Regions from separate parts of the Pseudomonas sp. TE3786 genome, predicted to be linked through region 1. Evidence: riboswitches for the same ligand, from Rfam matches in the RefSeq annotation. Region 1 holds a riboswitch; the other holds the start of a gene.
What was found. A riboswitch is a leader RNA that binds a small molecule or an ion and turns the genes downstream of it on or off. The one in region 1 is predicted to bind cobalamin.

Region 1 (3,475 bases):
GGCGCGCCTTGTTGACGTTGACCGCACGGTACACATAGAAGACCGGGTCATACAGCTCGCTGCCGACCAGATCGCGCACGTTATTGCGGTACGCGGCCAGGCTCCAGCGGGTGTCCAGGTGCTCGCCACGCAGTTGCAGTTCGTAGGTCTTCGAGTGCTCGGGTGACAGCTCGGGGTTGCCAAGATAGCCAAGGCTGGAGTCGGCCCAGTACAGCTCGTTGAAGGTCGGCGCGCGGAAGCCTTCGCTGTAGGAGGCAATCAGCGAAGTGCTGGCACCCAGCGGCACGGTGAGCGCGCCGTTCCAGGTGTTTTCGCTGCCGAACTGCTGGTTCTTGTCATGCCGCAGACCCAGTTCGGTGGCGAACCACTCGCCCTGGAAACGGTGCTGGGCGAACGCCGCCTGGTTCCAGCGAGTTTGCTGGTTGTAAGGCGTGCTGCTGTGCAGTTCATCCTCGAACCAGTCGGTGCCCAGCAACAGGCTGTGCTGCTCGTTTAGTTGCAGGGTGTTAAGCCAACTGGCGGAGTCACGGTAGGTATTGAAGATGCCCACGCTGTCGCTGAGTTTGTCTTCGGTCTTTTGCCGGCTTTCGCTGTGGCCCAGTTCCAGACGGCTGTTCCAGGCATCGCTGAGCTGGCCATCGAGGTAGGTGCTGGCGCTGCTCAGGCTGAAGTGGGTATAGGGCTGCTCGGGGTAGGCCTGATAGGTGCTGGGGTCGAAACGGCCAAACGGGCTGTCGTACTCGGTACGCCCGCGCTGATCCAACAGGCTGACGCCACCTTCAAGCAGCTCGCTGAACTGATGGCTGAGGTTCACGCTCAGGGCTTTGTTGCGGTACGCGTCGTGGTCGCTGTCGGCGTCGTACGAGGGGCCGGTGCGGTCAATTCCGGCGGTTTCGTCCAGGCTGCCATTGAGGCTGAAGCGGGTTTGCGCGTCGCCACCACTGAGGCCCAGGCTGCGCTGCCAGCTCTGATGGCTGCCGGCGCTGACCGCCAGGCGCGGCTGCAGGCCGCTGTCGCCACGGCGGGTAAAAATCTGCACCACGCCGCCAATCGCATCGCTGCCATACAGCGCCGAACGCGAACCGCGTACCACCTCGATGCGTTCGATCTGCTCAAGGCTGAGGAACTGCAAACTGGCACCGCCATCGGAGGCCGAGCCGATGCGCTGGCCGTCCACCAGAATCAGGCTCTGGGTGTTGCTGCTGCCGCGAATAAAAAGTGAGGTATTGCTACCGCGCCCACCGTTCTGCACCACTTGCACTCCCGGTACACGGGTGAGCAACTCGGTGATGGAGCTGGGTTGCAGGCGCTCGATATCGGCGCGCGTGAAGACGGTAGCGGCGGCCGTGGCCTGGTCCAGCGGTTCGGCGCTGCGGCCGGAGGTGATCACCATGGTCGGCAGCTTCAGTGCCTCATCGCTGCCTTGCGCCTGGGCGAGCAGGGGCAATAGCAGCGCCGGCAGGGCGAGGTGGGTGTACTTCATGGGGTGGATCCTCAAAAGATTATTTTTGAGGAGGGCATAGGCAAGCACGGCGCTTGAAAGCGCGCCTGCGCTTGTTGGTGCTGCCCTCCGCAACACCAGTCGACTCCGCACAGGCCGGTCTCCGGGCTCTCGACCTTTTCAGGTGGCGTGAAAACGTAGCGAGCGAAGGTTTAGCAAGGCAAAACCAAGCGCCGTAGTTTTCACGCGACCTGCTCTTGCCGCGATCACCTTCCCAGGTAAACCCAGTGGTGTATCGATCGGGCATGCAGCAAGGCTGCGGTCGATTACCGTTGCGGGGGCAGCGCCGGCATGGCTCGTAAGCGCACCGGCTTCCCGTTTAACGCCAGGCTCAATGAGCGCGGCGCACCTGCGTGGATAAACGCCGCGCACCCTAACGGCGGCAGGGAGGGTGGGTCAAGGTTTGCAGAGAATTGAACCGTAGGAGCGGCTTTAGCCGCGAAGCTTTTAAGGTCAAGCATCGCGGCTGATCGGAGTGCCGCCCAGTCGCTCCTACAAGGTCATGGGGGTGGTCAATGGGTGGGCTCTGCCTGGCCCAGCCGACTGGCTGCTTTGTGCTGATCCAGCACCAAACGCTCCAGCGCCCTGGCCGCGAGCTGAGTCTGGTTGGCGCGATGACGCTTTTTGCCGGGTGGATGTCGCTTTTCTACTGGGTACGCTCGTTCAGCGTGCTAGATCGGCATGCTTTTGTGTCACGCCAAGGCGCTGTGTTGCTCGCTTGTGGTGCGCCGCGGGGTGAAGTCTGACCAGGGAGTCGGCCTTGCCTTGCGTCAAGTCAAGATCCGCTTTGTCGCAGCTCCCTAGACTGGCCGCCCACGCTCTTCTCGGACCGCCGCCATGCACGAAGCCATTCACTGGGATGCTGACCTGATTCGCCGTTACGACCGCCCCGGTCCGCGCTACACCTCCTACCCGACGGCCCTGCAATTCAGCGATCAGGTCGCTGGCAATGCCCTGGTCCAGGCGCTGGGGGAAAGCCGCAAGGCGCTGCGGCCGTTGTCGGTGTATGTGCATGTGCCGTTCTGCGCCAACATTTGTTACTACTGCGGCTGCAACAAGGTGATCACCAAAGACCGTGGCCGCGCAGTGCCTTATCTGCAACGTCTGCATGAAGAAATCAGCCGCATCGCCAGCCAGCTCGACCGCCGCCAGGTGGTCGAGCAACTGCACTTCGGCGGCGGCACTCCGACTTTTCTCAGCCATACCGAACTGCGCGACCTGATGCGCCACCTGCGCGAGCACTTCACCCTGCTGGAAGGCGACAGCGGCGACTACGGCATCGAGATCGACCCCCGCGAAGCCGACTGGGCGACCATGGGCCTGCTCCGTGAACTGGGCTTCAACCGCGTCAGCCTGGGGGTGCAGGACCTCGATCCGCAGGTGCAACAGGCGGTCAATCGCCTGCAAAGCTTCGAGCAGACCCGCGCCATTGTCGAAGCTGCCTGGACCCTGCAATTTCGCTCGGTGAATATCGACCTGATCTACGGCCTGCCCAAGCAGACCCCCGAGCGCTTTGCCCGCACCGTTGAAAAGGTTATCGAGCTGCAGCCCGACCGCCTTTCCCTGTTCAACTACGCCCACCTGCCCGAGCGCTTTATGCCGCAACGGCGGATCAACGCCGATGAGCTGCCTAGCCCTGCGGCCAAACTGGAAATGCTGCAGCGCAGCATCGAGCAGCTGACCGCCGCCGGTTATGTGTATATCGGCATGGACCACTTCGCCCTGCCCGACGATGAGCTGGCGGTGGCCCAGGAAGACGGCATGTTGCGGCGCAACTTCCAGGGCTATACCACCCATGGGCATTGCGACCTGGTGGGCTTGGGGGTGTCGGCGATCAGCCAGCTGGGTGACCTCTACTGCCAGAACAGCAGCGACCTGCCGCGTTATATGGCGGCCATCGACAGTGGCCAGTCGGCCGTGGAACGCGGTCTGCTGTGCAACGACGACGACCGTATCCGCCGCGCCGTGATCCAG
Region 2 (3,475 bases), on a different contig from region 1:
AGGGCGATATGCATGGCCAGATCGCGCGAGCCCAGGCCCTGCGGATTGGCTTCCCACAGCGGCCGGTTATCCAGGGCGCAGATCGCCTGTAGCACCGGCACGTTGCGGCGGAACGGGCGCAGATTGGGCTGCTCGGGGTTGGACTGGGCGAAACCGGTGGTGTTGATGATCAGGCTGGCGTTGCTCTGGTCGAGCAGCTCTTCGACCACCGCCAGGCACGCCGCTTCTTTCAAACTGGCAACGGCAATGGGCAAGGGGTTCAGGCCCTGGGCGCTCAGGTGTTCGCAGAAGCTGTGGATAAACGCGGTATTCGCCGACTGCACATGGGTGCGGTAGAACAGCAGGCCTACCACCGGGGCACCTGGCTGCCAGCTGGCTTGCCAATCGGCCAAGCCAGCCTTGGCGGCTGTCGGGTGGTACACGCCAACCCTTGGCAGCGCTTGCGGTTCGCCCCAGGGGTAAGCACCGCCGAGCCAGGTGCTGGCCAGGTAATGGAACAGCTGCTGCGCGTTATCCACACCACCCTGGCGCAGGTACTGCCATAGCCGGTCGGCCTGTTCGGCGCTGACGGTACCGAGGGTGCTCAGCTCCGGGTCCGGGCTGTCGTCGCCGGGCACCAGAATCAGCGTGACACCTTGTTGCGCCAACTCCACCAGACGTTCGATGCCATAGCGCCAATAGCTCAGGCCACCGTGCACCGACACCAGAATCACCTTGGCGTGTTGCAGCACTTCCTCGACATAGAGGTCCACCGAGGCATGGTTCTGTAGCTGCGCCGGGCTGGCCAGGCGCAGGCTCGGGTAATGGTCCGGCAGGTTCTGCGCAGCGGCGGCCAGCAGCGACAGATGGGAGTCGCCGGTGCACAGAATCACCACATCCGCAGGGGTTTGCGCCAGATGGGCAATGCCATCGGCGGGCACAAAACCACCGGGTTGGGTGCGTAGCAGGTGCATGGCGGGGTTACGCCAGCGCCGTGCGCAGCTCGTTGCTGATTGCTGCCTGGTCCAGCTCCTGGCCGATGATCACCAGATGGCTGGCGCGCGCTTCATCGCTGCGCCAGGCGCGGTCGAAGTGTTTGTCGAAACGCTTGCCCACGCCCTGAATCAGCAGGCGCATCGGCTTGTTGGGGATGGCCGCGAAGCCCTTGATGCGCAGCACGCCGTGGCGCTCCACCAGCTCGTTGAGGGCGGCCAGCAACTGGGCTTCTTCGACTTCCGGCAGCTCGACGGAGAAAGAGTCGAACTCGTCGTGGTCGTGTTCTTCGTGGTCTTCCAGGTCGTGGTGGGTTTTGCGGCTATCGATATGCAGCTCGGTTTCCGAGTTCAGGCCCAGCAACACCGACAGCGGCAGCACACCGCTGCGCGCTTCGATCACTTTCACCGCTGGCGGCAGTTCTTCCGCCACTTCGGCACGCACTGCGGCCAGGGCTTCGGCGCTGAGCAGGTCGGCCTTGTTGAGGATCACCAGGTCGGCGCTGGCCAGTTGGTCGGCGAACAGCTCGTGCAGCGGCGATTCGTGATCGAGGTTGGGGTCTTCGCGGCGCTGGGCGTCCACCTGATCGGGGAAGGCGGCGAAGGTGCCGGCGGCCACGGCCGGGCTGTCGACCACGGTGATCACTGCATCGACGGTGCAGGCATTGCGGATTTCCGGCCAGTTGAAGGCTTGCACCAACGGCTTGGGCAGAGCCAGGCCGGAAGTTTCGATGAGGATCTGGTCGAGGTCACCACGGCGCGCCACCAGCTCGCGCATCACCGGGAAGAACTCCTCCTGCACGGTGCAGCACAGACAGCCGTTGGCCAGCTCATAGACGCGGCCGTTGGCTTCTTCTTCGGTGCAGCCGATGGAGCATTGCTTGAGGATTTCGCCGTCGATACCGAGCTCGCCGAACTCATTGACGATCACCGCAATGCGGCGGCCTTCGGCGTTGTCGAGCATATGGCGCAGCAGGGTGGTTTTACCGGCGCCGAGAAAACCGGTGACGATGGTGACGGGAAGTTTGGCCAAGCTTTTCATCGGTTGCAGCCCTGTGTGATGCGAGCGAAATCGGATCGGCGGGCTGCGGCGAGGACGGCGGCGAGCAGGGTGCGCGCAGCAGGCGTTCGCTACCGGATCACCCCGCCCGGTTGAATGCATTTCAAGGCAGGTCTCCTGGCTTACGACCTGGCCCGGTAGCGGGCCGCTTTCTTCGCCTTCCCGCACGCGCAGTGGCATAGGAAGAAAGCAGGTCGTTCACAGTTGCGGGGGCAGCCGCGGTTTTTTTCCGCGTTCCCTCTTAGCTCCAGGCCTGAATGGCGTGGAGAACCTCGAAGCGAGCAAGGCTACGCAGTGGCGGGGAATGGGTCAAATTCGGCGAGGGAGGCGAAGATCAAAAACTCGAGGCTGAAGCCTCGATAGGAGCACAACACCGAGCGTTGACCTTTGCCAACGAAAATGGTGTCCTAGCGCGCTGTTTCAGGTGTCTTGCGTCGTCGTGCGCAAGGTGAAACGGGAAGTCGGTGCGCCCTTTGAGGTTAGTCCGACGCTGCCCCCGCAACGGTAGGCGCTTGCTGAAACCCTTCAGCAGCGCGAGCCCGGAGACCGGCCTGAATTCATACCAGTAGGCAAAACCCGCGGTGGGCGGGCGCAAGCCGGAAGTCTGAGTGCGCTCGCATTCGGCTCCTCGTGCGTTCCCTTCTGCTACGTTTTCATTTCCAGTTCAGAGGGAACGGTCATGTCCAGTAGCACCCTTACACATTCTGCCGAGGCCAGCGCCTCGCTATCCCAACGCCTGGTTGTGGCGATTGGTGCCGGCCTGATCGGTGCCATGCTGGTGTATTTCGCCGGCTTCTCCCATATCGAAGCGGTGCATAACGCTGCCCACGATACCCGTCACAGTGCCGCGTTTCCGTGCCACTAAGGGGTAGCTGCGATGATTAAGCGTATTGCCCAGACCGCCGGGTTTGCCGGCCTGTTGGCTGCCCTGTTGCTGACTCTTCTGCAAAGCTTCTGGGTGGCCCCCCTGATTCTGCAGGGCGAGACCTTCGAGAGTGCCGAGCCGGCTACCGAGCAGGTGGTTGCCGAGCATAGCCACGAAGCGGGCGCTGCTGCCCATGAACACGCCCACGAACATAGTGCCGAGGCCTGGGCACCGGAAGATGGTTGGCAGCGCGTGCTGTCCACCACCGGCGGCAATCTGGTGGTCGCCGTCGGCTTCGCCTTGATGCTGGCCGGTCTGTACACCCTGCGTGCTCCTGGCCGTACCCGTGATGGTTTGTTCTGGGGCCTGGCCGGTTTCGCAACCTTCTGCCTGGCACCATCGCTCGGCCTGCCACCCGAGCTGCCGGGCACTGCCGCGGCGGATCTGCAGCTGCGGCAGTACTGGTGGATCGGTACCGCGACGGCCACCGCCGTTGGCCTGGCCTTGCTGGTATTTGCCCGTCACTGGGCGGTGAAAGTGGTTGGTGCGCTGCTGTTGGCGGTGCCCCATGTGATCGGC

Region 2: it holds a riboswitch for cobalamin, as region 1 does, so the genes downstream of both, cobW (cobalamin biosynthesis protein CobW) here and ACVW0Y_RS03740 (TonB-dependent receptor domain-containing protein) in region 1, are expected to answer to the same signal.

The regions. Positions count from the first base shown of each region.
Region 1 is NZ_JBSRZF010000002.1:282,896-286,370, forward strand. Features, by position in the region: gene ACVW0Y_RS03740 (TonB-dependent receptor domain-containing protein) at 1-1,483, opposite strand, end outside; cobalamin riboswitch at 1,579-1,869, opposite strand; gene hemN (oxygen-independent coproporphyrinogen III oxidase) at 2,339-3,475, shown strand, end outside.
Region 2 is NZ_JBSRZF010000004.1:232,072-235,546, forward strand. Features, by position in the region: gene cobN (cobaltochelatase subunit CobN) at 1-953, opposite strand, end outside; gene cobW (cobalamin biosynthesis protein CobW) at 961-2,013, opposite strand; cobalamin riboswitch at 2,122-2,321, opposite strand; cobalamin riboswitch at 2,437-2,600, shown strand; gene ACVW0Y_RS07235 (CbtB domain-containing protein) at 2,711-2,896, shown strand; gene ACVW0Y_RS07240 (CbtA family protein) at 2,909-3,475, shown strand, end outside.